One region of the Paenibacillus sp. J22P90 genome, then DNA from elsewhere that is predicted to be linked to it. Evidence: riboswitches for the same ligand, from Rfam matches in the RefSeq annotation. Region 1 holds a riboswitch; the other holds the start of a gene.

Region 1 (15,934 bases):
GTAAACACCAATAAAATTGCGATTGTCGGTCAAAGTGGTAACTTGGCTCCCGCAGATAAGAAAATTTATGCTTTGCGTGATGTTACGGCAACGGTGGATTCCATTCCGCTGATTGCCAGTTCTATCATGAGCAAGAAAATTGCCTCGGGTGCTGAAGCGATTGTGCTGGATGTGAAAATAGGCTCTGGCGCGTTCATGAAAACGGTGGAAGATGCTAGAGTTCTTGCACGGACTATGGTGGATATCGGAACCCGTTTGAATCGGAAAACCATAGCGATGATTACCGACATGGATCAGCCGCTGGGCCGCGAAATCGGTAACGCGAATGAAATTCGTGAATCGATAGATGTACTTCGTGGTACGGGTGACAGAGATTTAACCGAAGTCGCGATTTCTGTTGCGGCGTATATGTCCGTCTTAGGAAAGGTGTTTAACACCTTTGAAGAGGCGCAGGAGGCTGTCCGTGACATCATTATGAATGGGAAGGCGTTGGAAACGTTCAAACGTTTTATAGCCAGTCAGGGCGGCGACGCACGTATCGTTGACCAGCCTGAGCTTCTGCCGACGGCTGCTTATCAGATCGAGGTAACTGCGAAAGAAGCGGGTTTCATTAACGAAATTCAAGCGGAAAACATCGGAATTGCAGCCATGCTGCTTGGTGCAGGACGGGCAAAGAAGGAAGATTTAATTGATTACGCGGTCGGTTTGACGTTAAATAAGAAAATTGGCGATGCGGTACAAGTAGGAGAATCTATCTGTACGATTCATGCGAATCGCCGGGATGTGGAAGAAGTCGACGCGATGATTGTAGATGCTTACAAGATTACATTGACGAAGCCAGCTCCAAAACAATTAATCTATGATGTTATTGAATAGGTTTTGAGTGAAAAAGCACTTTCCTAAGGGAGGGTGCTTTTTCTTTCGCGATTTTCTACCTACATGGAATAATTTAGAGGGAAATCGTCAACACTGATTAGCAGTCATTCATGCTGCAAAATGCCAAACTTTCACTTCATACATCACAGGAGGGGTACAATTGCTATGCGAAAAAAAGGGCTAATCAGTTTCATTTGTTTACAACTAAGTGTGATGCTGTTCCTGCCGGCGCTTTATGCTGCGGAAACCAAGGTTCAGCCGGTGGATCTAACACCGAATGCCCAATCAGCTGTTCTGATGGATGCGGATACGGGAACGGTGATCGTGGAAAAAAATAAAGACGCCAAGCTTCCGCCAGCGAGTATTACGAAAATCATGACGATGCTGCTCATTATGGAAGCCATCGACAAAGGCGCCATTAAAATGGATGAAAAAGTCAGCGTTAGCGAATATGCAGCCTCAATGGGAGGTTCGCAAATTTTCCTAGAGCCTGGCGAACAAATGACGGTTCAAGAAATGTTGAAGGGCATTGCCATGGCTTCTGGGAACGATGCCTCTGTGGCGATGGCCGAGAAAATTGCGGGCTCGGAAGAGAATTTTGTGGCCATGATGAATGAACGAGCAGGGCAATTAGGGATGAAAAATACCCATTTCTCCAACTGTAATGGACTGCCTGTAGCGAATCATTATACAACGGCGAATGATATCGCAATCATGTCTCGTGAGCTGTTGAAACACGAGGGCATTACGAATTTTACAGGCGCTTATCAAGATTACTTACGGAAAGATTCTCCGAAGCCATTCTGGCTTGTGAATACGAATAAACTAGTCCGCTTCTATAGCGGAGCTGATGGTTTGAAAACGGGCTATACTAGCGAAGCCAAGTTCTGTCTATCCGCTACAGCCAAACGTGATAATTTACGGGTCGTGGCAGTCGTGCTTGGGGAACCGAACACCAAAACGCGGAATGCCGAAGTGACGAAGCTATTTGATTACGCTTTTGCCCAATATACGAATTACTCTTTGTTCAAAACCGGCGATAGCTTAGGTGAATTTAGAATTAATAAAGGTCAAGTATCGACGGTACCTTTAGTGGCGAAGCAAAACTATAGTATTTTAATGAAAAAAGGAACAGACACGGCAAATATCCGACATGAATTGCAGCTTGATCCAAGCCTCAGAGCTCCCGTTAGCTTAGGCCAGCCGATCGGTAAGATCATGGTCTATAACGGTGATAATGTGCTTGCCGAATACCCTCTGGAGTCTCCGCTAGCTGTGGATAAAGCGTCTTGGTGGAAGCTGTTTAAACGGACGACGTCGCAGCTTTTTACCACGGATTAATGGTGGAAAACAGCGAATTGAGAACGAATAAATCGTAGAATTTAGCTACTTTTAGCGGTTTTCTTCTAGTTTTGTCGGGGGGCAGGAATTACCAGCTCAGTTGTAGAAACTACTGTTCATGACCTGAAGGGAGTGAACATATTGGGCCTGCAAATTGAGTTTGAGCAAGGCAGAAGAGCGCTGATTGTTAGATTGAAGGGCGAGCTTGACCATCATGCAGCAGATAGTGTGAAGGCGAGGATGGAGGAAGCGATTGCGAAGGAGCAGACGCTCCACCTGATTCTTAGTTTGAAGGACCTCTCCTTCATGGATAGCTCGGGTCTCGGCGTTATTCTTGGCCGTTATAAGCAAATCACAAGCAAAGGCGGCAAAATGGTCGTCTGTGACGTGTCACCAGCCGTATATCGTTTGTTCGAGCTTTCGGGTATGTTCAAGATCGTATCGATTCAGGATAACGAACGTAATGCAATGTCCAGTCTGGAGGTTGCTTTATGAGTGAACGTAACTTTATGACACTGCAATTTGCCAGTCGCTCTGAGAATGAAGCCTTTGCGCGTGTAGCCGTAGCTGCATTCGTATCGCAATTAGATCCCACTTTAGATGAATTGACGGATATCAAAACGGTTGTGTCTGAAGCCGTGACGAATTCGATTATACATGGCTATAACAATAAAACGGATGGTGTCATTACCATTTCAGCTGAGATTGATGATGATACTATTCGTTTAACAATTGAGGATAAAGGCGAAGGTATTGCTGATTTAGAGCAAGCCAAAGAGCCATTGTACACATCGAAACCAGAGCTTGAACGCTCAGGTATGGGGTTTACAATTATGGAAAATTTCATGGACGAAGTGGAAGTTGTGACAGCCGTCGGAGTCGGAACGAAAATAAACATGTTGAAGCGAATTGAATCTAAAAAAGCTTTATACAATTAGGGGTAGGATCTATGGATGTTGATCTGAAGCATGCTTCTCATAGTTATTTAGACGATTCGGAAGTCAAACGGTTAATCGCCTTAAGCCAATCCGGAGATGGACTCGCTAGAGAAACACTTGTCAGCTGCAATATCCGTTTGGTGTGGTCCGTGGTTCAACGCTTTCTGAACCGTGGTTACGAAGCCGAAGACTTGTTCCAGATCGGATGCATCGGGCTGCTGAAGTCCGTTGATAAATTCGATCTCTCGTATGATGTAAAATTCTCAACTTATGCGGTACCGATGATTATTGGAGAAATCCAGCGGTTTCTGCGTGATGATGGGACGCTTAAGGTAAGCCGCTCACTCAAGGAGCTCGCGAACAAGATTCGCAAGACGAAGGATGAGCTGTCCAAGCGATTGGGAAGGCTGCCAACGATTAAAGAGGTTGCCGAGGAGCTAATGATTACGCCGGAGGAGGTTGTATTCGCGCAAGAGGCGAATAAACCACTCTCATCGATTCATGAGACCGTGTTTGAGAACGACGGAGATCCGATCACGCTGATGGACCAAATTTCGGATGAATCCGGAGAGAAATGGTTCGAGAAGCTGGCTTTGAATGAAGCGATTGGGACACTCTCTGAACGCGAACGGCTCATTGTCTATCTCCGCTATTTCCGAGACCAGACACAGTCGGAGGTTGCGAGCAGACTGGGTATTTCCCAAGTCCAAGTGTCGCGATTGGAAAAGAAGATATTGCAATCGATTAAAGATCAGATTGCACAATAATAGGTCAAAGCCTGAATAAACCGTGCTCCTAGGGGAGGACGGTTTTTCGGCGCGTACGCGTAGCTGATCTTGCGTTTAGTCTATCGAACCGAATAGCGGTCGAAAGAATAAAATCTCACGCAGTATACCCCGCATAAGCCTACTAAGGTATATACGATACGACTTAACCCTGAAGATTCACGATGTGAATCTCCCCCAAGCAGAGCAGAAACTAAATCCCATTCAAAAAGCCCAACTAGAAGCCAATTCAGCGCACCAATGATGACGAGTGTTAACGCGAATTTTGCCATGTTATCACCTTCTTTATATGGAATAAGTGATCCGTATTCCTTATTTAACATGCCTTGCCAAGTCAGACTTTATTCATGGAGAAATTACCAAATCTCGACTTGTTTATGCCAAGGTAATATTTTGCATACTACACCTATACATGGATGCTTGCAGGCAGATAAGACAGTGCTAAGCTCTGAGAGGGGTGAACCATGGTCCAGGTAGGTGGTAACAAATATTTGTACATTCGACTGCGCCGAAAAGCTCGTGTTCGCAAAGGGCATATCGTGCGACTGCACCATATTGCACAGCTATTTGTGGAACCCGAATACGAACAAGCCCTGAACGAATTGGTCATTCATCAGCCTCAGCATGAGGATGGGAATCGCGTGCTTATCGATATGCTTTTAATCATTCGCAAAGTGAAGAAGCTGTACCCAGAGCTGCAGGTTGAACATTTCGGAGAACCGCATGTGCTGCTCGAAATATACACCGATAATAAAAAAGCAAGTCCGTTGCTGATCGGTGTTGTTTGGCTGTTGTTATTCATTGGGTCAGGGCTGGCCATTATGAATTTTCATGCCGATGTCTCTATGCTAACGGTTCATCAGCGAATTTATGAATTGATGACGGGGAAAAAGGTGGATCATCCGCTCATTTTGCAAATTCCCTATTCAATCGGTATTGGAGTAGGCATGGTGCTTTTCTTCAACCACTTATTCAAAAAGAAATTCAACGAAGAGCCAAGCCCATTGGAAGTTGAGATGTTTATGTATCAAGAAAATATTAATCATTATGTGATTACAGAAGAGTACTCGAAAATCCATGAAGAAGGCGACGCGAAGTGATAACGCTGTTTGGGGAGGCATTCCTTGCCGCATTTATCGGCCTAGCGAGCGGGATCACGGTTGGCAGCGGCATGGTCGCTTTTTTGGTGGTGCTGGATATCATTCCTAGACTAGCGCAAATCACAAAATCATTCTCCAAAATCCGTGCATATGAAGCAGCAGTCGTACTTGGCTCCTTGGCGTTTACATGGGTGGATTTCAGTGATTTGCATATGCATTTGTTCCCATTGGGAGCCGCTTTTTTTGGCTTATTTGCTGGTTGCTTCGTCGGTTTGCTTGCCGCGGCACTGACAGAAATTGTGAATGTGCTGCCGATATTGGCGAAGCGGGTAGGAATGGATTCCTATCGGATCGTGCTGTTAATGGCTATGATATTCGGCAAAGTCATTGGCTCCTTATTTGAATGGTTATTTTATTAACGGGTGAATGAAGGAGGCGCTACCCATTGAAATTTATTGTTAGAAATGGTCAAGACAGTGACGAGGAAAAAATGCAAGAAGTGCAAGAAGTGCAAGGAGAAGTAGATAAAGAAGCACAAGGAAATGAGAATAAGGCTAGTCAAGAAGAAAAGCTAGCTATCGATGAGGATGGCAATTTATCTGTCTATAATCCGATTACGAACATGACGCCGGAAGAAAAAGCGCTAAAGATTCAAGAAGATATTCCGAAAAATCTGCACGATGTGCAGCGTGTATTGGAAGAACGGGTTGGCTTGAATCGAAGCTTCGATCTTGTTCTTAGAGAGATGGTATTCGGCTCCAAACGCGTCGGCATTTTTTATTGCAATGGCTTTGCCAAAGATACGGTGCTGACGGATATTATCACGCGGCTTACATATGCGGATAGGGAAGATGTTGCACATCATACCTTGCAAGCGTTCATAGAAAAGCTCATCCCTCACATCCAAGTGAAACATTATAGTAAAATGTCTGAGATTGTTGGACAAGTGTTAATGGGCGGGACCGCCTTCTTTATCGAAGGTGAAACTCAGGCCATCGCCATTGATGTGAAGAGTTATCCGATTCGCTCCATCGGTGAACCAGATCTGGAACGCGTTGTACGAGGCTCGCGAGATGGTTTTGTAGAAACGTTGCTAATGAATGTGACGCTCGTTAGACGCCGCATTCGTGATGAGCGATTTAAGCTTGAAATTATGCAAATTGGTAAACGAACCAAAACGGATGTCTGTATCGGATATATTAACGACATTGCAGATGCGACACTTGTCCAAGATATTAAAGATAAAATGGAACAAGTCGAGATCGATGGTCTGCCATTAGGTGAGAAACAGTTAGAGGAAATGATTGTAAATAAGGGTTGGAATCCTTATCCGATGGTTCGCTACTCGGAACGTCCTGATGTGGTATCTGCTCATTTACTGGAAGGTCATGTTTGCGTATTTGTGGATACCTCACCGAGCGTGATGATTTTGCCAACGACCTTTTTCCATCATGTGCAGCATGCGGAGGAATATCGGAATACCCCGTTTATCGGCACCTATTTGAGGTGGGTTCGTTTTGCAGGTATCATGATGTCGATCTTCCTGCTGCCGCTATGGTATCTCATGGTGATGGAGCCTTCCTTAAAGCCAGCAGGCTTAGAATTCCTTGGACCGCAGAAAGAAGGGACTTTATCGCTGTTGCTTCAGTTCCTGATTGCTGATGTCGGGATCGATCTGATGCGGATGGCCGCCGTTCATACCCCGACACCACTCGCAACTGCGATGGGCTTAGTGGCCGCCATTCTGGTCGGAGACATAGCCGTGAAGACAGGGCTCTTCATCAATGAAGTGATCCTGTACCTAGCCCTTGCGTCGATTGGGATGTTCGCTACACCGAGCTATGAGTTAGGTTTGGCAAATAGAATCGTGAGGTTAGCGTTATTAATTACTGTTTCGATTTTTGGTGTTCCCGGCTTTGTGATAGGCTCCACGCTCTGGCTGATCTTGCTGGCTTCGAAGAAATCGTATGACGCACCCTATATGTGGCCGTTTATTCCCTTTAATGCCAAGAGCTTTTTCTCCATTTTGCTCCGCCGTCCTGTATTAGCTAGCAAAACTAGGCTTAGCATTACAAAGCCGATTGACGGTACAAGACAACCTAAATCATAGTATGAAAATGGGCTGGAAACTTCCTGCCCATTTTTGTTTGATCTAGGCGCATGTATTGTCAAATATGCGTGCACTATGGTACTTTTATTAGTATGTGTGCGACCTCTTTAGCGGCATTTGGCATAGGGAAGGTTGGAGTGGAGAGGGGAAAATATAGCTATGTATTTACATGGTACCAGTAAAATAAATGACCAAGGCCACCTCGAAATTGGCGGTGTGGATACAACTCAGTTGGTTGCCGAATATGGCACACCTCTCTATGTATTTGATGAGGCGCTTGTGCGTCAGCGTTGCCGTGAATTCGTAGATGCTTTCGGGCAATCTGGATTAAAGTTTCAAGTGGCTTATGCAAGCAAAGCATTCTGCGTCATGGCAATGTGCCGAATTGTCGAAGAAGAAGGCATGTCTCTGGACGTAGTTTCCGATGGGGAGCTGTATACTGCGCTGCAAGCAGGATTCCCGGCAGAACGTATCCATTTCCATGGCAACAACAAAACCATTTCCGAAATGGAAATGGCCATCGACGCCAAAATTGGCTGTTTCGTTGTAGATAACTTTATCGAGCTTCAAATGTTAAATGCCATTGCGGCTGAGAAACGCCAAAAAGTGAAAATTTTGCTGCGGATTACGCCAGGTGTTGAGGCGCATACGCATGAATATATTTCAACAGGGCAAACCGATTCTAAATTCGGCTTCGATCTTGGGAATGGATCAGCATTCCGTGCGATTCAGGAGGCTTCGCAGCTTTCTAATCTTGAACTGTTAGGCATTCATTCGCATATTGGTTCGCAGATTTTTGAAGTTGAAGGATTCCGTATGGCAGCAGAGAAAATGGCTGAATTTGCTATCCATGTTCGGACAGAATTGGCTGTTACGTTCAAGGTCATTAATCTTGGCGGGGGCTTCGGAATTCGTTATGTGAGTGAAGATACCCCGCTTCCTGTCGCTGTCTATGTAAAGGCGATTACGGATGCGATCAAAACGAACTTCGGCAGCAACGGTTATCCGTTGCCGGAAATTTGGGTTGAGCCAGGCCGCAGCATCGTTGGGGATGCAGGGACTACGCTTTACACAGTCGGCACAACGAAGGATATTCCGGGCGTGCGCAAATATGTTGCGGTGGACGGCGGCATGACGGACAATCCGCGTCCAGCTCTTTACGAAGCTGTGTACGAAGCGGGTCTAGCTAACCGCGCAACGGAACAACCAGCTGAGATTGTTTCCATTGCCGGCAAATGCTGTGAAAGCGGCGATATGCTGATCTGGGACGTGAACCTGCCGAAAGTAGCTGCAGGAGATATTCTAGCTGTTTCGAGTACAGGTGCCTACAATTACTCGATGGCTAGCAACTACAACCGTATTCGCAGACCAGGCGTTGTTTTCGTCAAAGACGGGCAAAGCGACCTCGTCGTGAAACGCGAATCCTTTGATCAAATCGTAGGCAATGATGTCATTCCTGCGAGAATGAAACAAGTAACGAAGACGGTATAATCGCTTTATGTGAAACGGCAGGAGGCACCTAGATACCTAGGGTTTCTCCTGCTGTTTGTGTAATGCCCTCATTCATAGTAAAATAAGATATATTTTCCTAAAGGAGTGGACCACAATGGCCAAACAAGCAAAAATTAAACTAGCAGGTGGCGGCGAAGTTGTCATCGATCTTTTCGAGAAAGATGCACCTAACACTGTCGCTAACTTTGAAAAACTAGCAAACTCCGGTTTCTACAACGGACTTGTTTTTCACCGCGTAATTCCAGGATTCGTAGCACAAGGTGGTTGCCCAACAGGAACAGGAACTGGCGGCCCTGGCTACCAAATCAACTGTGAAATCAACCCTAACAAACATGAGCGCGGCTCCCTAGCGATGGCTCATGCTGGTCGTAACACTGGTGGAAGCCAATTCTACATCGCATACCAACCGCAACCGCATTTGGACGGTGGACATACGGTTTTCGGTAAAGTTTCCAAAGGTATGGAACTTGTTGATGCTTTCAAAGGCAGAGACTTGATGGAAAAAGTGGAAGTTGTAGAAGTTTAATTAAAAATGGATGAAACTGCTCAGACTTAGGTCTGAGCAGTTTTTTTGTTTTCAGAACCTATCGTTCAGGTTTAGCGTCAATTTGTTATTAGGATGAGTGAAGGGTGATGTTCGTTGACTAAGGGTTTGAAAATCGTTTTAGGAGCAGGTTTATTAATCTCTGTTTTTTGTGCTTTGACTGTGTCCGAAGGAGTGAGGAAATCCGCAGATGTAGCAATGAAAGTAGCTGCTGAAGAAACGATAGTATCAAGGCGATTAACGGAGCAGCTTGATCTAGAGCTCAGTAAGTTAAATGAACCCGTGAACGATATGACGAAATGGTTGCAGAAGTTGGTGTTGCCTTACGATACCGAGAAAGAGCGGTTAAATGTGATCCACACAGATCTGGATCAGGATGGGGTTTCGAATGAATGGGTTGTTGTGCTATACGAGGACATGCTGGATAAGCAAACAGGTGCGGTGCTGCAGCGCAAATCCTATGGGGTTGTAATTGTTTGGAAGGACGGTAAGTTTACAGAGCAAAGTTTGAATTTTAGTAATCAAAATTTTGGCCGAACTAAGATCATGGGAATTCAGGATCTGACAGGTGATAGTAAACTAGAGATTATATGGGTATCTACAAACAGTGGTGCTCATACGACTTTTTTCACCTATAACGTATCCGCATGGTTGGATAGAAAGCTTGTAACATATGAAGGTTCAGCCGTAGTAGCGAGTGTATCGAAAGCAGAAATTCGCGATGGGAAGCTGCTGCTGTCAGGAGGGTTAATCGATTCTGTTGGAGCAGGACCTTGGCAGCAGGAATTCACCGAGACGTATTTGATTAGAGAGAATACACTTGTTAGAACCCAGAGAGTCTATACACAATCACCTACCCCGTATCACAAGCTTATCAGTGGATTGTGGGCTGAATCGCTCGGTTACAGGGAACAGGCGTTACGAGATTATACGGAAGCTGCTGACATGCAGGGGACTTCCTACAAGGAGTATGCTTTTATTTTTGACGGCGAATGGGTAGAAGGCGGGAAAAATGCCGAGAGGGGAGCTGAGTTCGAACGAATCGTTAAGCGATTTTCACAGCTTCGGAAGGAGCGTTTAACTAGAGTGTCGCAAGGAATGGATCCGCTAAATGCATGTGTCGCAGCCAAAAAGAAAACAGGCTACGATGCGGCTTGGTTGCCTTATCTGAATGCTCCGGCTGGGTATGCGAATCCCCGTTGGGAGGAAGAGGCGATTTGTTCGGATATAATCAATTCCAACAATTCCGACTAATTTTATCAGAAAAAATGAAAAAAGACCTTGCAATTTTCATGCGTGAGTGATAAATTTTTGTGTAACAAAGAAATTAGTAGCTAATGCTAGTTATTACTTCTTGTTTATAGTATGCAAAACCTTCGGGGCGTGGTGAAATTCCACACCGGCGGTGATTCGCAAAGCATGTACATGTATATGGTTGCGATCAGTCCGTGACCCGTTGTGAAGCTAGCGGTACCTGACAACAGCTTCGCTACGGTTGACCTGGTGTAATTCCGGGACCGACAGTATAGTCTGGATGGGAGAAGGAAAATGCGAATCTCAATTCGCTAGCATGCTTGTTCATTTTTTCACATTAACAAAAATTCGGCAGGTCTGTCTTCAAAGGCAACTTCGTCGGTGTTGTTTGATTTGATCAAAAATGCGACAAGCGTAATAGCTGATGTTTATTCGTGTTATCTAAACAATCTCTGGCCCCCATCCGAAAGCGGAAGGGGCTTTTTTGCATTAGATTTTGAGGACTGGATTTGGAAGGCGGGGATCATCCATGCAAGTGCTGAACGACGAAGCGTATATGAGACTTGCACTTCAGATGGCGGAGAGTGCGCTCGGACAAACCGGCATTAATCCGGTTGTAGGGTGTGTGCTCGTCAAAGAGGGCCGCATTGTCGGCATGGGCGCACATCTGAAACGCGGACATGGGCATGCGGAGGTTTTGGCTTTGCAGATGGCGGGCGAGGAAGCGAAGGGCAGCACAGCTTATGTTACGTTGGAGCCCTGCAGCCACTATGGCAAAACGCCGCCCTGCAGCGATCGCCTCATCGAAGCGGGTGTGACTCGAGTTGTTGTGGCAACGACAGATCCGAATCCTTTGGTGGCGGGCACTGGGATTGCCAAGCTGCGCGCACACGGATTGGATGTCAGCGTTGGCTTGCTAGGTGAAGCTTCGGCGAAGCTGAACGAAGCCTTCAACAAATTCATCGTCACACGCATGCCTTTTGTGACGATGAAGACCGCGAGCACCCTCGACGGTCGCATCGCTTCCAAAACCGGCGACAGCAAGTGGATTACATCCCCCGCGTCGCGTGCCTTTGTCCACACCCTGCGCCACCGGCATCAGGGTATCCTCGTCGGCGTGCAGACCGTCATCGCCGACGATCCGCTTTTGAGCACGCGCGGCGACGTACCGGCTGTGCAGCCGGTACGCATCATCGCGGACTCGCAGCTGCGAGTCCCGCTCGGCGCCCGCGTGCTCACGGAGCAGGATCGTCAGCCGACGATCCTGCTCGCGAGCGCCCAGGCGCCCGCAGAGCGCCGTGCCGCGCTGGAAGCGCGCGGCATCACGGTCCTCACCTGCGGGGACGGCCCGCAGGTGGACCTGACGCTCGCCATGCAGCAGCTCGGCGAGCGCGAGATCGGCTCCATCCTCCTCGAGGGTGGAGGGCGGTTGAATGGCGCCATGCTGGAGCGGCGCCTGATTGATAAGCTGGTGCTGATGTTTGCGCCGAAAATTATCGGCGGGGGCAACGCAGCACCTGTAAACATCCACTTCGACGGCTATGCGAAGATGGATGATGCCATTACGCTCGACCGACTACAAGTCGAGCAATTCGGGCCGGATGTCTGCATCACCGGCTATCCGATGTATAAGAGCTAGAGAATGGAGGAGTGGCATGTTTACCGGCATTGTTGAAGAAATCGGCCACATGCGCCGCATTCATAGTGGAGGGCAAGCCATGGTGCTTACCATTGGCGCCAAAAAAATACTAGAAGATGTCCATCTGGGGGACAGTATTGCCGTTAACGGCGTTTGTCTCACCGTCATTTCGTATGATAGTGATTCTTTTTCCGTTGATGTGATGCCTGAAACGTATCGGAAGACGAACCTGCGCAAGCTTCAATCCGGTACGCGCGTGAATCTAGAGCGGGCTATGGCGGCGAATGGCCGCTTTGGCGGGCATATTGTGCAAGGTCACGTGGATACAACAGCCACGATACTTTCACGGACACCTGAAGAGAATGCGGTTGTTTACCGATTCGAACCGGATAATCCATACATTTTTCGCTATATTATCCCTGGTGGCTCGATTACGATTGATGGGATCAGCTTAACGGTTGTAGATGTCACAGAACACGATGTTTCCGTATCGATTATCCCGCATACCCTTGCACAGACAGTTCTCCACGATAAAAAACCAGGAGACACCGTCAACATCGAATGCGACGTACTTGGCAAATATATCGAGCGACTGCTCAAATTTGGTCCGGCTGAATCTTCCCATCGCGGGGAAACGAAGAAAAGTACGCTGACTGCCAGCTTTTTAGCAGATAACGGCTTTATGTAGTTAGGAGAGGTGTATATGACACAACCCATTCGATTTAATACGATTGAAGAGGCCCTCACGGATCTGAAATTAGGGAAAGTAATTATTGTCGTTGACGATGAAGATCGTGAAAACGAAGGGGATTTTATAGCCCTTGCGGATAAAACAACACCCGAAGTGATTAACTTCATGATCAAAGAAGGTCGTGGCCTAGTCTGCACGCCGATTACGGAAGATAGAGCAAGAGAACTGGATCTGCCTCCGATGGTGGCGCGCAACACCGATTACCATGGAACAGCATTTACAGTTTCTGTTGATCATACCGATACAAGCACTGGGATTTCAGCGCATGAGCGTTCCAGAACGATTCAAGGCTTGATCGACCCGTCAACGAAACCGCAGGACTTCCGTCGACCAGGTCATATATTCCCTTTGATCGCTAAAAAAGGCGGAGTACTTCGCAGAGCAGGCCATACAGAAGCTGCGATTGATCTTGCGATTCTTTGTGACTCGTATCCAGCAGGCGTCATTTGTGAAGTTATCAAAGAAGATGGTACAATGGCACGCGTACCTGACCTGATGGAAATTGCTGCGAAGCATGAGCTTAGTATCATTACGATTCAAGACTTGATTCAATATCGGAATCAACAAGAGAATCTAGTGAAGCGTGAGGTCGAGGTGGATTTGCCAACCGATTTTGGCACATTCAAAGCGATTGCTTATACGAATCAACTCGATGATAAGGAGCATGTAGCTCTCGTTAAAGGAACAATTGACCCTTCCAGGCCTACCTTGGTGCGTGTCCATTCCGAATGTTTGACTGGGGATGTGTTCCATTCTCATCGCTGTGATTGCGGTCCGCAGTTGGATGCCGCACTAAAACAGATTGATGAAGAGGGCAATGGTGTATTATTATATATGCGACAGGAAGGTCGCGGCATCGGTTTAATTAACAAATTGAAGGCCTACGTGCTCCAAGAGCAGGGATTAGACACGGTAGAAGCGAATATTAAGCTTGGATTTGCTCCAGATCTTCGTGATTACGGGATTGGTGCACAAATTTTGAAGGATCTTGGCATCACCAAACTCCGTCTGCTTACCAACAATCCGCGTAAAATCAAAGGGTTGGAAGGCTATGGAATTGAAGTGGATGAGCGGGTTCCGATTCAAATGGAGAGCAAGAAAGACAACCTAAATTATTTACAAACGAAAAAACAGAAGCTTGGCCATATGCTGAATTTTAAAGACGTCGGCAAAGGCATTTAATCTAGATCACAGTAATATCATCCAAAACGGTTCAACAGAAAGGGAGATTCTACACATGGCAACGATTTATGAAGGACATTTAATTTCACAAAACTTAAAATACGGGATCGTCGTAGGTCGTTTCAACGAGTTCATTACGTCCAAACTTCTTGGCGGCGCACAAGACGCGCTTAAACGTCACGGAGTCGAAGAGAATGAAATCGACATCGCTTGGGTTCCAGGTGCATTTGAACTTCCCCTCATCGCACAAAAAATGGCGGAAAGCGGCAAATATGACGCTGTTATCACGCTTGGCGCGGTAATTCGTGGATCAACGCCTCATTTTGATTATGTGTGCAGTGAAGTGGCGAAAGGTGTATCCGCGATTAACTTGAAAACGGGTGTACCAACCATCTTTGGTGTTCTAACTACGGACTCCATTGAGCAAGCGGTTGAACGCGCGGGAACGAAAGCTGGCAATAAAGGCTGGGAAGCTGCCGTAACTGCGATTGAAATGGCGAATTTGACGAAGCAATTCACGTCCTAATGCTTGCCTATTTCCATTTGGAAACTTTGCTGCCCAGGCTGTTCGCTTTTCTAATCGCCATGACCCTGCATGATACAGCGCATGCAGGCGTTGCGTGGTGGCTGGGGGATCGAACAGCTCGAGACAGTCGAAGATTATCGCTCAACCCCTTGGCACATTTAGATGCTTTGGGGTTGGCGATGATTATTTTTGGACCCTATGGCTGGTCGAAGCCTATTCCAGTTGATTCCAATCGTTTTTCTAAGCATAAGAAACTATCGAATACTTTGGTTTATCTCGCGGGACCCCTCACCAATCTCGCGCTTGTCTTGTTTTTCTGGTGGCTATATTTTTACTTACCCACGCTTCTCGATATGACCACCGAATCGATGGTTGTGGAACAATGGCGCGTATACTTACAATATTTCGTTATCGTCAACTTAATGGTAGGATTAATTCATCTGCTGCCGCTCTATCCGCTAGATGGATGGTTTATTTGTAAAGGCTTCGTTTCTCCTTCGAAACAGCGATGGATGGCAAGGTATCAAATGAAAGCACTTATTCTTGTAATCGTTTTACTTGTTACTCCCCTAGGTCAATGGGCGCTCACAGGTATTTATCCATATGCAGTACAAGCAATTATGCATCTTTATTCACTATGACAAGGGGAAGAACGACATGAAGGTTACGTACAAGTTAGAAGTATTTGAAGGCCCCCTTGATCTATTGCTTCATCTTATTGATAAAAATGAACTCGACATTTACAATATTCCGATCAAAGAAATTACAGATCAGTACCTTGGGTATGTACAAGCGATGCAGGAGCTGGAGTTAGAAATTACGAGCGAGTTTCTAGTCATGGCAGCGACACTGCTCTCCATCAAAAGCAAAATGCTCTTACCTAAGCCGCCTGTCATTGAATTTGACGAATATTTTGATGATATGGATGATTCGCTAGACCCTCGCGCTGAACTCGTTGCCAAGCTGATTGAGTATCGAAAATATAAATCGATTGCAGATATGCTTCGTGATAAAGAGGTAGAACGCAGCCTTGTTTATACCCGTGAACCGGAAGATTTAACACCCTATTTGCCGGAGGTTCAAGAGAACCCGGTGGAAGGTTTAGATGTAACCGATCTACTGATCGCGTTTCAACGTACTTTGCGCAAACTAACGAACCGTAACGTGGTTGCCCGGATAAGACGGGATGAGATCTCAGTAAAGGATCGGATCCGCGAGGTTGTTGATTTGCTTAAAATAAAAGGCGGCAAGCTGTTATTCTCTAAACTTTTCGATTATGAGATGACGCGGGAAGAGATTGTTGTTACTTTTTTAGCTATTCTTGAATTGATGAAAATGAAAAAAATTATGTGCTATCAAAATCAGCTATTTGAAGA
Region 2 (15,934 bases), on a different contig from region 1:
TGGCATGGAATCCTTACCGCTATGTGAGGTAATGCTGGTCGGTTGAAAGGTAACCGCACGTGCCACTTGCTCACGAAAGGAAGCAATATGATCAGGCCCAGCGGTAAATACCATGGCTATATACTCCAGTTGATATTCTTCTAACAACTTCCGGAACTTATCTTCATCGGCGAGTGTCGGCATCGGTGCCTCGATCCCCACATACCCCGCTCCAGCAATTCGTTCAAACTGAGATTCTAATGAACCTTCCATGCCCCACAACGCTTTAAATAATTTGATTTCCATCCTAAAGTGGCCTCCTCATCACTATCAATGAGTCAAGCTTAATGCATCTTACATTATTTGACTAGTGCAAATTTTTAACCTTATTTTGCTTACTCATCAACCACAGCGTCAACCAAATAAGTATAAAGCCAACTAGCTGGCCTAGCGTTAACTTTTGACCAAATACAAGCCAATTCACACAAACACCTACTGCTGGAAAAGCAAGTTCCGCTAGCGTTGCGAAGAACGCTTTGGTAGAAGATAAACCTTTATAGTACAACAGCATGCTGAGCAATCCTGGGAAAAAGGCTTGGAACAGCAGGTTTACCGCGATGATCGCCAGCTCACTGCTTGAACCGTTCAGCTGCCAATGGTCGCCACTTACCAGTAGAATCACCGTCAGTAAGGGAAGTGCCAGCAAGAAACGCAGCGATGTGACGATGGGGAAATTCAAGTTTTGGGAAAGCAGGAACTTCCCCATGACCGTTGAACCGCCCCATAAAACAGCAGCCAATATAGAAAACAAGCAGCTTATCGTACCGAGATCCTTCAAGCCCATGCCCGGCAAACCAAAGCCAAAGGTTAATAAATAAGTGCCTAGCAGTGCCACGACGATATAGGTGGAAAATTGGGATGGCAAAGTCTCTTTAAGCAAAATACGAGCCAATATGATGGCGAATAATGGTTGTAATTTCTGCAGAAGCAGGATCGCATTGGCGCTGCCATGAGAGAAAGCCGCAGTGAATAAGATGGTCGCAATCGCCGAGCCTCCCCACGAGATGAAGAGCAGCGCGCCAATAACGGCAACGCTTAGTTTACCTGCTAACGTGCGGCGAAACTTCCACAGTACAGGTAATGCGTAAATGGCCAGCAGCACATGCTCGATGAATACAATTTGCGCCGAGGTAAAGCTTTTCAATAACAAGATACGAAATAGCGGGTCTAATCCCCACAAGGTGGCCCCTAGCGCTACATACCAAATCCCGCTTATGCCTCCCGTTCGTGATGATTGGGAAGTCGCCTCCTTACGGCCAAACTTAACGACATTTTCCAATTCAAAAACCTCCTAAGAATGTTTTGAATTGAACCTTCATGAAGAAATAATGCCCCCGCTCCAAGTGGGCGGGGGCATTAGCAAACAGACCTGCTAAATTGTCGAAATTTAACAAGCTGCTCTTCACCTTCTCTCATCCGGACTATACCGTCGGCCTTGGAGTTTCACCAAGTCAGTCCCAACCATCGCTGGTCGGGAGTCGCGGGCTTAGATACACACGGGTATCCTCACCGCCGGTAGGGAATTGCACCCTGCCCCGAAGGTTCATATTCGAATAAATGTATACTATCAGGTTACAGTTTGATTGGCAACCATTTATATTCATTGAATCTGCCCCAATCTCACAATTCGCATATCCACATTGACATCATACGTTGCCGTTTTATACATCTCATGCCATACATCACTTGAGAGATTCGAGTGGTACACCTGACTCCGGTAAACTTCTCCAAATCCGACCGGGTCCGAGTTTAGAGCCGTTAATTTCTGTAATAAAGTTTGAATTTGCGCTTCAGATTGTTTATTCATTTGCTTTTGCAGAGCTTGAATAACTTCAGCTTGTCCGAGATCAAACTGTGCAGACGTTTCTGTCAGCATGCCCTTTAATTTAATATCCACCTGAAATTTAAGCGGGTCTTGGCTGATCAACTTTTTCTTACTGTCACTGGCTATTTTCTCAACGACTACTCGCACGGTTTTATCTTTGACATTCTTCGCGATGTCTCCCATTTGATTCGTGTCCAAGGACAATTCAATATTCCCCGCTTTGTAGCGATCCCGTATCGTCTTGAGGAAAAAAGCCTCATTCGGGTCGATGGTACCGACCATTTTATCACCACTGAATACAGCCACATCTTTCAGCTCTACGACATCGCCTTTTCTTTGCAGAAGCGGTACCATAGGATCTGCCGTAGAATACAAGGATGAAAGGAATTCATGAAGGGTGCCTGACGCCATCTGTTCATCCATAATATTCTGGTGGATATTGTCTACAATAAAGGTTCCTACATCTGGGAACTGCGGATATTTATGCTTTAATAATTCTTCTGTACTGTCTTTACTGACAGCCATGTAAACCGTACTGGCTATGGAAGCATCTCGAAATAAGGTATCTACTATTGGCAGAAGTCCTGCTTGAGCAAGTTTTGTATCATATATCGCCACCCGCAGTTGACCGGACACGACCTTCTTATTCGATTTGCGGTTGGCAGCCACTCGAGCTCCTTTACTTGTAAGCCCCTCAGCGGTGATGGTCATGATCGTGGATTTGGAATTTGGATCGATCTGATGGATCACATAGGTAGAATTAATTTTATTCCCTTCCCCATGGTCATACCCGACGGCAATCGCCATGCCCAATTTCTCCAACACATTCTTCTCTAAACGTAAGCTGGTAGCCATTACGAATACGATTAACACAAAGAAAATGAGATTGATTTTTTTCATGTCATCACCTCTGGTTGTCTCCTGTTCTTCTGTCTCCACAAATGAAAATGGACCATGCCGAACAAAATTACAGGATACACATAAACAATATAGACCGCCCATTTTGCAAAAAAGTCATTGATATGATCCATCTGAATCCGGGAATCTATGAAAGAGCAAATGATCCAGACTACGCACATGAATATGTACAACCAGTATTTTTGCTTCCAGGAAAATGTACGTTTGAGTCCTTTCGTCGCGGCCCAGCTATACATGAGCAGATTTGGAATAATCACTAACAGCCACAAACTAACACCGATATACTCAAACCGTTCTAAGAACGGAAATTTAATAATCTTCAGCATGGTAAAAGTAGCCCAATCCGTCTTCAGGAGCTCACCTCCACTAAAGAACACGATAGAAACAAACATGACGGCTGTGTATACAAAGGTGACACTCATAATACCTATCTGGGTATAACGTTGGACTTTCGACTTATCTTTGGCATAGGCATAAATAAAATAGATAATTTCAAACCCCGCCATCGTTAAAGACATGGAAAGCACCCCTTTACTCAGATGCTTTAGATCTGTTTCTAGTATGGGTAGTACACCCGTCCATTCCGCATAAATTAAAGGGAAGTAAAGAAGAACAACAAGCCAAACCGTTAGAAGCACAAACATAACACAAGCGCCTACAATCGTGCGTAAGCCCCCACTTACACCATAATACACGACACTGGCAATCAATAATGAAAGCTGCCATTGTGGGGCGTTGGGAAATAACCAGACCTGAATCATTTCAACGTAATTGCGCAACACAATAATGGTGGCAGCTAAGAAATACAAGATATAGATCATATTCGCGACATTGCCTATCCATTTTCCATAGACCAGCAAATGTATATCATAAAGATCCTTATTTTCGAATTTCGCCAACGTTCTAATCATCAGCCAGACCACGACCTGTGTTAGTAAACCCGCAATCAGCGCCGCAATCCAAGCATCTTGACCAGCCAAACCAAACACAACCCTTTGGTAGCCAGGAAGCCCTACCCCCACTTGAGCATCATGAATAATAAACATGAGTAAAAAAGAACTATACATATACGTTTGTTGTGTTTTACTCATCGATATCCTTGTTTCCCTTCGGGTTAATCTCCCCCGTATTAGCGAACACGGATCGTTTCGGGGCCAGTTTGTAAGGGACTCTTATGAGGCCGTCTCGTTTGTTTTTATTTTCAATGGCATACGGAGGGTAAAAATAAGGTTGTCCCAGACTGGATTGTCGCAGCAAATGTAAAATTAATAAAGCGATGCTTAACGCGATACCAAAGCCGCCCATGATACCCGCGGATAGGATGATTGGAAACCGAACAATTCGAATTGCATTCGCCATAGCAAATACCGGTGTTGTGAATGAGGATAAGGCGCTTAATGCCACGATGATGATTAAAATATTGCTGGTGAAACCGGCTTGTACCGCGGCCTGCCCGATGACAATACCACCAACGATACCCATCGTTTGACCTACCTTGGACGGCAGTCTTGCACCCGCTTCACTTAAGAGCTGAATGATCATTTCCAACATTAGCGCTTCTACGAGTGGAGGAAAAGGTACTCTAGCACGCGATTGGGCAAGGGGGACAAGAAATGCCTGTGGAATAATTTCGTAATGGTAAGTAAGTGCAGCCACATATATGGCCGTAGCAAATAAGGAGATGGCAATTCCTACAATTCGCAAACTCCGGAAAAACAACCCCGTAGCCCATCTAAAGTAATAATCTTCAATCGATTTGAAAAAATCAAAAAAAGTAGTTGGGCATACGATGACCTGTGGACTGCCGCTAACTGTAATCACAACCTTCCCCTCTAAAAGGGGAAATATTGCCCGATCCACTCTTTCTGTGGTAATCATTTGCGGAAAAAAAGAACCTGGATTATCTTCCAGCCATTGCGCTAAAATCGTGGCATCCAATATCGCTTCAAGATGTAACGCATCAATCGAGTTATAAATATGAGTAACCATTTCTAAATCGGCACGATTTTTCAAATAAATGATACGAATGCTTGATTGGGTATTCTCCCCCATATTCATGGCAATTTCGCATAAATCAGGGTTCGGCAAATATTGTTGAATAAGCGCAACATTGGTTGCCATATTTTCCGTAAAAGCAATTTGTGGACCTAGAATCTGACTCTCATTTTCCGGCTTCGTTAAGGCTCGTTCTCTGCGTTTCGTGGTGTTAGCCAGAATGCCACACGGATACCCATGGATGTGGATATACGTCCAGCCTTGCAGGATATACTGCTGCATATGGTACCACTGATCGTCATGTAGCAGCTGACCTATGGGGAGTAAATGAACCAGCTTCTCAGGGGAAGGCTGCGCTTCTATTGCGATTAATCGATTGAGAATTTCTTGGAGGACAAGTTCTGAGTCAACCAAATTATTGAGATAAAATACGCCATACGTCACTTGATTGGTCAATTCTTTACTTACGAAATCTGGAAACATGCGAAATGTCTCTTTGAACTGTGTGTTCATTTGGGTCAAATCCGCTACAAAATTAAAGGAGGAAGTTTCCTTCGGGTTTGGCTGCTTGAATGTGGGTTTCGATTTGAAAAACAAAGTTTTTATGGAAAACATGGACGTACTCACCATAATCCTGTCGTTTCGATTGTATGACTATTCTGCGCGGGATCCGTGTAGATTATGTAAAAAAAGACCGAAGTCACCCAGTCTTCCCCTGGTGATTCAGCCTTTTTCTTGTTAGATAACGAATTCCAAAAATTCCGGTGAACGCAGTCTCCCGCTTTGGGTCCAGCTTCTCGTCTTAACCCTTGCCATGATGCGCGGCTCCATATAAGCAAAATTCTTGTCTTCCTTGAAGACAAGGCGTTTCTGCACGCTTTCTATCGCTTTTTGGTGGATAGGAGATACACCTGATTCAACAATGCCAACAGGAAGCTTGGATCCATCGGCTGCATCAATCGAAGCCAGCAAAGCAAAATTATTTTTCCTAAAGCCAGAAATATACACATCTGCATACGTCCAATTAATAACCTTTTGCCATTGGATGGAGCGTTGATTACTATGATATGTGGAATTCTCTTTAATAGATTTAATAATAATGCCCTCTAGTCCTCTCCCACGGATCTGTTCATAATAGTCAATGGCGTTCCCCTCAAACATGTCAATCTTTTTATAGCTCTCATTTTCAGTAAAAGCCTGTTCCAACAGCTCTTTACGCTTCAACAAGCTTAGACCCGTAACGTCAATTCCTTTGTATCGCAAAATGTCAAAAGCACAAAAAACCACAGGTTTCTTATTTTTCTTAGATAAAAACCTCGCGGACATCGCTTCAAAGTCAGGCTTTCCTTGATCATCCAGTACAACCAATTCACCATCTAGTATCGTGCCTTCGGCAACAGGACAATTAAATAACTCAGGAAACTTATGTGTAATTAAATCATTATGTCTCGTATATACATGCAATTTATCCATGTTGGAAAGAATACAACGTATACCATCCATTTTTAATTCAGCTATATGATTCTTACTGTAAAATGGCTTATTATTTTTGGCATTGTACAGCATCATAGGAGAAATGAACATTTGATATCACCCTGTTCTAAATGATACTGCACTATGAACCTCCTGCCTAATGGTAACTGTTTCCCGAAATGATAAAGAGACCCGTAATTGTACTGGGTCTCCTTTTTTCTTATACATTTTGTAATTTATCTGGATTAGCAATAAAGTAAATACGTTGAAGCATCATTGATTGCTCATCCCAATCAAAACAAATAACCCCTGTCGATAGGCCGTCTTTGGTTAGTAAAATGCCTGGTTGTTGATTAACCTCGATAAGCTGTGCTTGTGTTTCGGGAAATCGACTTGACGATAGAGCACTTAAAATCTTAAGCACACGTTCTTTGCTATAAATGGGATGGATGGCCGCGGACACTTTGCCTCCACCGTCAGCGATAAATATTACATCGTCTGTAAGCATGCTCACTAGTGATTGAACATTTCCATTCGAAATGGCCGATATAAATCGATTGACCAGCTCCTTTTCTTCAAGCAAATGTGTGGGTTGCATCGTATCGTTTGCAGAAGACTCCTCTACCTTTTTCTTAACACGACTGAAAATCTTTCGGCAATTCACTTCGGACTTGTTAACCATCTCACCAATTTCACTATGTTCATAGGCAAACACTTCTTTTAAAATAAAGACGGCTCGCTCTATGGGTGTAAGTTTATCCATAAGAATCAGGAAGGCATATGAAATCGTATCATGACGCTCTACGCTTTCCATGGGACTGTTATCGTTAAATTGTACAGTAGGTTCAGGCAGCCAGTTGCCAACGTAGCTTATTCTTTTTTTTCGCGCGGACTTTAATTCGTTCAGACATCGATTAATCATCATTTTGCTCAGATAGGATTTGATATTCGTGATGTTTTCACTTAGATAACCATGCATACTTATGAACAAATCCTGCACCATATCCTCTGCGTCAGATCGAGAACCAAGCATACGGTAAGCAATGGAAAATAAAAGAGGCTTATAGGTCGTATACAAATCTTCAATGTGATTAGCTGGTTGATCAATGGTATAACTTGGCATAATACCCGCCTTTCCATTCAAGAGAGAACTCTCGATGATATCTGTTTATTATTTAACATTTTGAAATGAAACATTCTCATGAATTATGCTTGCTCTTTATCAAACTTGCAGTGCCTCTCTGATAAGACAATTGACGATGTCAAAGTGTGACATCATACGCGAGAATTCAAACGATTCAACCGGACACTAGCCAATTTCCCTTGGCTTAGGTACATGCATAAAAATACCGCGGTCGTGGCTCATAGTATAGGAATAAACTGTGTTCCGGAAAGAAGTGAGTACGCTGGGGAAAATAGCCATAGCAAGTCATGTTCAGATTGGAAAAAGAGTTCGGCGTCGTTTACGAAAGCGTAGCATGATTCGATATAAAAAACGGCCTGCTCGAGCGGCAAAGCGTCGTTCTATGTTTGTAGTAAAAAAGAAACGTCCGTTCCGAAATCGTCCCTTTGCGAAACGTTTCCATCGGGTACGGCCCCTGCACAAAACTCTACATGCTGAGCCTCCGCCAAGTCCACCTCCACATTTAGAGATCCCACCACCCCTGCTGAACCCGGGTGTTAGTCTAATTGGCTATACCCGAACGGAAATTGGCTTAGGTGAAGCTTCCCGACTGCTGGCCAAGTCCTTCGAAGCTGTGCAGCTGCCTTTTGGCATCCTCAGTCATACAGATCCTGGTGCCATTACGGCTAGAAATAATGATATGTCTTGGGTTCATAAGGAAATCAATCACGCCCCTTATCAAGTTAATCTTCTTCATATGAACGCCCCCAACTTAAGATGGGCTTATGACCTTGATGCGTTACCCTTAGGCAGAAGTGTCTTGTATTACCGATATAATATTGGTTATTGGGCCTGGGAAATGCCGGAATTCCCTAATGAATGGTGTAACAGCTTTGACCTCGTACATGAGGTATGGGCGCCTTCCAGCTTTATCGTAGAGTCATTACAAAAGAAATCCACGGTGCCTGTCGTTAAAATTCCACATGCGATTGAAGTGCGAGGACAAGTCAGTAACAGATCTATTTTCGGCTTGCCAGAAAAACAATTTCTATTTTTATCGATGTATGATACGCACAGCCTAAATGAACGAAAAAACCCGCAGGGCTCCATCGAAGCGTTTAAAAGTGCTTTCGCACCTAATGACACCTCCGTTGGTTTGGTCATTAAAGTGAACAATGCCCGTACGAATCCTGGGGAGATGGCCCATCTGAATGGACTCATCGAAGGTTATTCGAATATTTACTTGATTCAGGAAATTATGGATCGTGGAAAAGTCGACATGTTACTCAACTCTTGCGATTGTTTCGTTTCTCTCCATAGATCTGAAGGCTTTGGTCTAGTTCTCGCGGAAGCTATGTATCTCGGAAAACCGGTAATTGGGACCAACTGGTCTGGGAATACGGACTTTATGAACGCCGACAATTCCTGCCCAGTGAACTATTCGTTAGTTCAGTTAGGCAGAGATATTGGCCCTTACCAAGCCTTTCAAGTATGGGCGGAACCTGATATCCAGCACGCAGCCTACTACATGCGTAAACTGGTCAACGATAAGCGTTGGAGGAATTCAATAGCCCTTCAAGGGCAGCAAACCATACGGAATGGGTATTCTCCTGAGGTCATTGGGAATATGATCAAAAATCGGCTGAGGGAAATAGGTATACGGGTGTAAGAGGCAAAAAAGAGACCCTCAGCAACGGGCTGAGGGTCTAAGTTTTATATTTTAAAGGGGGGTTGTCTATTAGTATAGGGGTGAATTGTTAACCCCAAATGAAAACCATATTAAAATAATATTATTTCCCCTTAACAATTCCCAAGTAATTCTAATGATTACACCAAGTATCTTCCTGTGATCGACTTCTCCGCATGGATAATCTGCGTAGGTGTGCCCTCGAACACAACCTGGCCGCCATTGCTGCCTCCGTCCGGTCCCATATCGATAATCCAATCCGCTTGGGAGATCACATCAATATTATGCTCGATCACGATCACCGTGTTGCCAGCATCCACGAGTCGATTCATAATTTCCAGAAGGTGACCGATATCTGACATATGCAAGCCGGTCGTCGGCTCATCCATTACATAGATGCTGCCCTTCTTATGCAGCTCGCTTGCCAGCTTGATGCGCTGGCATTCTCCGCCAGATAGCGTGCTGAGCGGCTGGCCGAGTGTAATATAGTTCAGCCCCACATCCATCAGCGCCTGAAGCTTGCGCACAACTTCTTTGAGCTGGAAAAAATCCAATGCCTGCTCTACCGTCATCTCCAGCACATCGGCAATGGACTTGCCATCCAGCTTGTACGCGAGCACCTCTTCCTTGAACCGTCTACCTTCGCACACTTCACATGGCAATTTCACGCTATCTAAGTAAGCAAGGTCTGTATACACAACACCCAGTCCTTGGCAGTTCTCGCAAGCTCCCTTGGAGTTAAAGCTGAACAAGCCTTGATTGACTTTGTTCGCGGAAGCAAACGCCTTGCGGACATCATCCATTATGCCCGTATAGGTCGCGGGATTGGAGCGGGTCGACACGCCTACCGCCGACTGGTCGATAACGATCGCATCCGAATGCTGACTGAGAAATACTTCGTTGATCAGCGTACTCTTGCCTGAGCCGGCGACGCCTGTAATAACTGTCAGCACGCCAGTTGGAATATCTACACTTACATTCCGCAGGTTGTGCAGCGTAGCATCCTGGATCGACAGCTTGCCCGACGGCTGCCTGCTTGTCATCTTCAGCTGAAGCGGCCTCTTCATATGCGTGCCTGTCAGCGTATCGGCTTCCAGCAAGCCTTGGAAGCTTCCTTCATACACGATCGTGCCGCCGCGAGCACCGGCATGAGGCCCGACATCGACGATATGATCCGCCACCTTGATCACATCGGGATCATGCTCGACGACAATGACCGTGTTGCCTTTGTCGCGCAGTTTCTGAAGCAGCCCATTTAACTGGTGCACATCACGGGGGTGCAAGCCTACACTGGGCTCATCGAAAATGTAAGTGACATCCACCAGGCTGCCGCTCAGGTGCTTTACCATCTTGACGCGCTGCGACTCACCGCCGGACAATGTGTCCGTCTCACGGTTCAGCGTCAAGTAGTCGAGTCCGATATCCACCAGATGCTGCAGCCGCTCTGTCAATGCTTTGACGACCGGCGCTGCAATCGGGTCGTTAATCTCCCGGACGACGCGGTTCAGCTCTCCGACTTCCATGGCGGACAATTCCGCGATGTTATGACCATTGATCCGGCAGGCAAGTGCAGCCTGACTAAGTCTTGCGCCGCGACAGCTGGAGCAGGAACCTTCGGTTATATACGGAGCAACAGCTTGCTGTGTGCGTTCGGATTTCGTCTTTACATCTTGTTTGATGTACTTATTAGTGAACTTTTCAATGACGCCTTCCATTGTAATATTCATGGCCTTCCCGGCGAACATCATTTCCACTTTCTGCGCCTTGCCATACAAGAGCTGCTCAAGTTCCTCATCCGAGTAATCGTTCAGCTTCTTGTCGGGATCGAAGAACCCTGTCTGCAAGATCAAGTTCAAATCCCATGAGTTCAACTTATAGTCCGGCAGCAGAAGTGCCCCTTCATTCAAGGACTTTGACTTATCCAGCGCCTTGCTCATGTCGACGCCCAGCCTGCGACCCAGCCCGTTACACTCCGGACACATGCCTTGCGGATCGTTAAACGAGAACATGTTCGACGCTCCTACATAGGGCTGACCCGCTCGGGAGAAGAGCAGACGGAGGATGGGAGAAATATCGGTAATCGTACCCATTGTGGAATGAGAGCCACCGCCCAGACGCTTCTGATCCACAACGACTGCCATGCTCAGGTTCTCGATTGCGTCAGCATCCGGCTGCGGAAACCGCGGCAAAAAGTTACGGACGAACATGCTGAAGTTTTCGTTCAGCAGACGCTGGGATTCGGAGGCGATGGTATCGAAGACGATCGATGACTTACCGGATCCGGATACCCCGGTGAAGATCGTAATCTTCCGCTTCGGAATGCGCAAGGATACGTTCTTGAGATTGTTTTCCCTCGCAGCCGTGATTACGATATACTCCTGATTAGGCTCGCTCATGATTAACATCCTTCCAATCGTGGTATTTTTACTCATCTACACATTGTACCATGAGAAAAACTTCTATCGAAGTACTTCGAGGATGAGCGACCGCGTTTCTAATGTTGTTTTTATCGCCAATAAGAATTTGTTCTTCCGAGCCCCGGAAACTTATAAATTCTTATGTGGTAAAAAATAAACCGGCTTGCACTACATGCAGCCGGTTTACTCGAGCTTAAGCTTATTTTTTAACCACAGGCACCCAAAACTCGCCGTAGAAAGTGCCATCACCGTTATCTTTGCGATAAGTCGCATTTGGACCGCCGATGTAAGCATAATCCGTGATTTGTCCCAGTACTTCGCCAAACGCACGGTATGTCAGCTGATCAAACAAGGTTTCCTTGTCGCCATTTCCTGCGACCACGATGTACTCGCTCTCTGGAAACTCAATGAGACGCGTTGCGTCAGTCACTGATTTGCCAGCTTCTACCGCGAAATAATTCCACGGTTTGCCTTGATAAACCTCGTTGACTGACCATTCACGATCGTCTTTCGCAGTCTTTTTGAGCTTGTCAAAACGCCCGTCAGCCTTGAGTTTGTCCCAGAACTCGGACTTTTCTTTTTGCATAGCCGGCATGTCTTGGAAATTTGACTGGATTGAAAAACCATAAGCGGTCAATGTGAAAGATTTTTTGTGTTCAAGTGTGTAAGCAGTCATATGCGTGCTCCTTTTATCTGGATTAGACTTCGACTTTATTTACACGAAGCCACATTTCACCGTAGAATTGACCATTTTCATCTGCTTTGACGAACGTTGCGTTACCAGGACCAACGTATTTGTAGTCTGGGACTTCCTTCAACAGGCCGCCGAATACTTTGCCTGTGATTTCGTCAGCAAGGCGGTCTTTGTCAGCGCCTGTACCTGGCACGACGAGGTAGTCGCCTGCGAGGAATTCGAGGACGACCGCGCCTTCCACGTCGAGCTCACCCATCACGCCGAAGCCGCGCCAAGCCTTGCCGTCTAAGACGTAGTTGATTTGATATTCTTGCCCGTCAGCTAGCGCGAGAAGTTCAGCAAGCTTGCCATTTTCTGTGATTTCGGCTTTTTTTGCTGCTGTTTTTGCAGCATTACCTGCCCAGTCGTTGAAGTCTTCAAATACAACACCGAAAGCGGTCATTTTGTAGTTTTCTGAGATGGTTTGGATTGCGTAGTTAGACATATTATTATCTCCTTTGTGGATATATTGTTTACAAGATTGATTCTATTTTCTAAATGTATCACAAAATGATACCTTTTATTGAATTGGCTTTTATTTTGCTACATTTTTGATACAATAAAGTTATGAATAAAACAGAACGAGTTAACCTGATCATGCGCTACATCAATAACCGCGCCCATTTTACGATTGCCGAGATTCAGCAGGAGTTCAAGATTTCTCGCGCAACGGCGATCCGTGATATTAACGAGATTCAGGCGATGGGTTTTCCGCTGACCACCGAGCTTGGACGCGGTGGCGGCTACCATGTCCTGCAAAATCAGTATCTGCCCTCCGCCCGCTTCACGCCAGAAGAGCTGAAGGCGATTTTTATCAGCTTTATCGCTTCGAAAAATTCACAGCTGCCATATCTGCAAAATCGCCGCTCAATTACTGAAAAGCTCATCGGCATCGCGTCGCAAACCCAGCAAGACGAGCTGATTGAGTTGAATAATATCTTACTATTTGAAAATACAAACCCTGCCAATCCAAATCTTTTGGAGCTCGATGATGCGGCTCCTCCGGAGCTGAACCAGTTGATTTCACTTGCTGTGCGGGATAAGCATTTGCGCGTGACTTATGAGCAGAGTCTGGGCTGGCCGCAGTTGCTGGACGTTTTTTTGCTGCATATTTTTAACTCAAACGCTCGGTGGCTGGTCGAGGTTTATGATTTTGATACGGATGAGTTTCGTTATTTGCCTGTTGAGATGCTGCGGGATTCAGTAATTTCTAAACAGGAAATGAAGTTGACTGAGCAAGAGATTTTAAGCAAAAAACTGCTATTTGCACGTGAAGCCAATCTTGTTGTGAAGCTTGATTCGACCGGGATTCAGCGATTTAAACGCATGCATCCGCCAGGGATTACTTTGTCATTTACTGGGATGTTTCAGTCGAGCGGGATTTTCAATGTTCAGGTGGATGTGACCGATTTTGAGGCGCTGGCGTATTATGCCGATTGGCTTTTGTTTTTGGGGAAAGGGGTCGTGTTTGTTCGGATCCCTGATGAGCTGCGCGTGATGTTGGAAGAGCGTTTAGCCAATTTAAGATTTACTTGAGTTTTATCTGAGGTTTTTTGAGTACCTTCATAAGACAATAAAAAGACAGCCAATACGGCTGTCTTTTTACTATATTTCGTATGCTTATCTAGGCAGCTCAACAGATACTTCACGACGTGCTTCGGCAGAGCGCAGGACTCCGTCGATGATTGCTTGCTGAATGAGAATTTGTTCACCAGGAATCGGAGCAGGTCGACCGTCCCGAATCGCTGCGGCAAAATCATGTACTTTCTCATCGAACAGATGCAATTTGTGCTCCACCAGTGGAACTGGCGTCGAAGTTTGACCGCCGAACTCATCGTGGAATAGTGTGATGGAACCAACTTTCCCATCCCAAACACCTGACCATGGCCCAGTACCTGCTGGCGTCACTTTCAGACCCCCATCTGTACCGAGGAACATCGTTGCGCCCAGTGTATCCATGTGCATCGCCCACGATATTTTAAACTGCAGCACTAGATCATTCTCGAAGCGCACCATCGCTACACCGAAATCTTCGACTTCGAACTTGCTTGCTTCTGGATGGTACAGAGGGTTTGTGCCGAAATGGTTAGAAGTAAATGCCGATACAGTCAGCGGGCGAGGATACCCCAATGTGTTCAACGCCATGTCCAGCGAGTAGCAGCCAATATCAGCCATTGCGCCAGCCCCCGCTAGCTTCTTGCTGATGAAAGTACCTCCTGGCATACCACGGCGGCGTCCGCCCCCCGTCTCCACATAGTACACATTACCGAGTCGGCCAGACTGCACAATCGATTGCAATAGCTTCATATTCGGATCATAACGCGGCTGGAAGCCTAGAGTAAGCATTTTCCCGCTCTCTTTCGCGGCCTGCGTCATCTCTATTCCTTCTTGAAGGGTGACAGACATCGGTTTTTCAAGCAGTACGTTTTTGCCTGCTCTCAGAGAATCAACCGTCGTCACATGATGGGAGACATTCGGCGTGCAGATGCTTACCCCGTCCAACTCCATGCGCAACAACTCTGTATGGCTATCAAAAGAAGCCGCTTCCGTCAATTCTTGCGCTTGGGCAAATTCGAGCGCCTTACCCGGAATGACGTCCGCCACACCAACGATTTCAACATAAGGTAACTTTTTATACGCGGATATATGGGCTCTGGCAATGCCCCCCGTTCCGATAATGCCAATACGCAGCTTTTTGCTCATCGTTGTCAATCCTTCTTCCTAATGAAAGTGTATGAAGTCCAATTTACTATTCATTGCGGTACAGATTGACAATAGCATATAGAATGATATTTTTTTAGTTCATATTGATGTCATGGGGAAGTGTAAAATTACGACATGTAGTTACATGTCCTTTTTTAAATAATAATGAGTATGTCCACCAACATTTTTTAAAGTTCCAAACACTTCAAAACCTTGTTTTTTGTAAAAATCTAACGCTTGAAAACTTAAGGTATCTAACTTGATAAATTCACACTTGTTTGCTTTAGCTAATTTTTCAGCTTCTGCTAGTAGTTTCTTTCCATATCCTAATTTCCGAAATTCATCTTCCACAAAAAGATACTTTATCTCTAAGAAATTCAAAAATATCTCACCAATAAGCCCACCATAAGTTTTATTGTCAGCACTTTTTAAAAACAGATTAACCACCTGGTACCTGTCTTTCAAATCATCGGGGAAATGCCTCGTATTAAATTCAATCAATTTGTTCACTATATAGGACTTGTCGTCACTATTCGTTTCATTAGATATATAAATTTCCATGAGATTCACTCCTGCCCTATTATGGTTCATTTCTCATTCGTCGGCGTCTTTTAAAATAGCATACAATTAACAGAAGGCACACTATCAACATGCCACCCATGATCAATACATCATAGTCTTTATCCGTCATAAACCACATTTTATATTCTACATTCACATGATTTTTTGGAGTAATTCCCTCACCAAATTGCTTATCTATCTGGTTAAGTGACTGTATTTCTTTAACCGAAGCACATGGACTATTCACGAACTCTCCATCGAGATTTTGTGCATATAGTAAGTATGATTTTCCTTTTTCAAACGGAAATCCCCAACTATAATCTGTTGCCACAATTATTTCTGAGGGTACCTCCATGTTCCAGCTTCTTTCAACATCAACCAATATGTATTTAACATACTCCTTAGGACCAATAACACCTTTTTGCTTGATATCTCCCTTAATCTGTATTACTTCACCATA

Evidence for each region. Region 1 has a riboswitch for FMN ahead of ribD (bifunctional diaminohydroxyphosphoribosylaminopyrimidine deaminase/5-amino-6-(5-phosphoribosylamino)uracil reductase RibD). Riboswitches for the same ligand answer to the same signal wherever they lie in the genome.
Region 2: it holds a riboswitch for FMN, as region 1 does, so the genes downstream of both, AC58UX_RS26210 (DMT family transporter) here and ribD (bifunctional diaminohydroxyphosphoribosylaminopyrimidine deaminase/5-amino-6-(5-phosphoribosylamino)uracil reductase RibD) in region 1, are expected to answer to the same signal.

What each region holds. Positions count from the first base shown of each region.
Region 1 covers NZ_JCAUAY010000007.1:186,597-202,530, reverse strand. The annotation lists gene AC58UX_RS22865 (pyrimidine-nucleoside phosphorylase) at 1-876, shown strand, start outside; gene AC58UX_RS22860 (D-alanyl-D-alanine carboxypeptidase family protein) at 1,042-2,217, shown strand; gene spoIIAA (anti-sigma F factor antagonist) at 2,359-2,712, shown strand; gene spoIIAB (anti-sigma F factor) at 2,709-3,155, shown strand; gene sigF (RNA polymerase sporulation sigma factor SigF) at 3,167-3,922, shown strand; gene AC58UX_RS22840 (DUF378 domain-containing protein) at 4,003-4,212, opposite strand; gene AC58UX_RS22835 (stage V sporulation protein AA) at 4,405-5,040, shown strand; gene AC58UX_RS22830 (stage V sporulation protein AB) at 5,046-5,459, shown strand; gene AC58UX_RS22825 (spore germination protein) at 5,531-7,150, shown strand; gene lysA (diaminopimelate decarboxylase) at 7,310-8,641, shown strand; gene AC58UX_RS22815 (peptidylprolyl isomerase) at 8,757-9,188, shown strand; gene AC58UX_RS22810 (hypothetical protein) at 9,315-10,460, shown strand; FMN riboswitch at 10,575-10,756, shown strand; gene ribD (bifunctional diaminohydroxyphosphoribosylaminopyrimidine deaminase/5-amino-6-(5-phosphoribosylamino)uracil reductase RibD) at 10,990-12,099, shown strand; gene ribE (riboflavin synthase) at 12,116-12,787, shown strand; gene AC58UX_RS22795 (bifunctional 3,4-dihydroxy-2-butanone-4-phosphate synthase/GTP cyclohydrolase II) at 12,803-14,032, shown strand; gene ribH (6,7-dimethyl-8-ribityllumazine synthase) at 14,088-14,558, shown strand; gene AC58UX_RS22785 (site-2 protease family protein) at 14,558-15,199, shown strand; gene AC58UX_RS22780 (segregation and condensation protein A) at 15,216-15,934, shown strand, end outside.
Region 2 covers NZ_JCAUAY010000009.1:162,999-178,932, forward strand. The annotation lists gene AC58UX_RS26205 (sugar phosphate isomerase/epimerase family protein) at 1-285, opposite strand, end outside; gene AC58UX_RS26210 (DMT family transporter) at 347-1,255, opposite strand; FMN riboswitch at 1,440-1,586, opposite strand; gene AC58UX_RS26215 (Ger(x)C family spore germination protein) at 1,640-2,764, opposite strand; gene AC58UX_RS26220 (GerAB/ArcD/ProY family transporter) at 2,761-3,873, opposite strand; gene AC58UX_RS26225 (spore germination protein) at 3,866-5,290, opposite strand; gene AC58UX_RS26230 (ATP-dependent DNA ligase) at 5,516-6,361, opposite strand; gene AC58UX_RS26235 (RNA polymerase sigma-70 factor) at 6,471-7,373, opposite strand; gene AC58UX_RS26240 (glycosyltransferase family 4 protein) at 7,729-9,042, shown strand; gene AC58UX_RS26245 (ATP-binding cassette domain-containing protein) at 9,201-11,456, opposite strand; gene AC58UX_RS26250 (GyrI-like domain-containing protein) at 11,677-12,153, opposite strand; gene AC58UX_RS26255 (hypothetical protein) at 12,176-12,655, opposite strand; gene AC58UX_RS26260 (helix-turn-helix transcriptional regulator) at 12,778-13,746, shown strand; gene AC58UX_RS26265 (Gfo/Idh/MocA family protein) at 13,831-14,913, opposite strand; gene AC58UX_RS26270 (GNAT family N-acetyltransferase) at 15,055-15,474, opposite strand; gene AC58UX_RS26275 (hypothetical protein) at 15,494-15,934, opposite strand, start outside.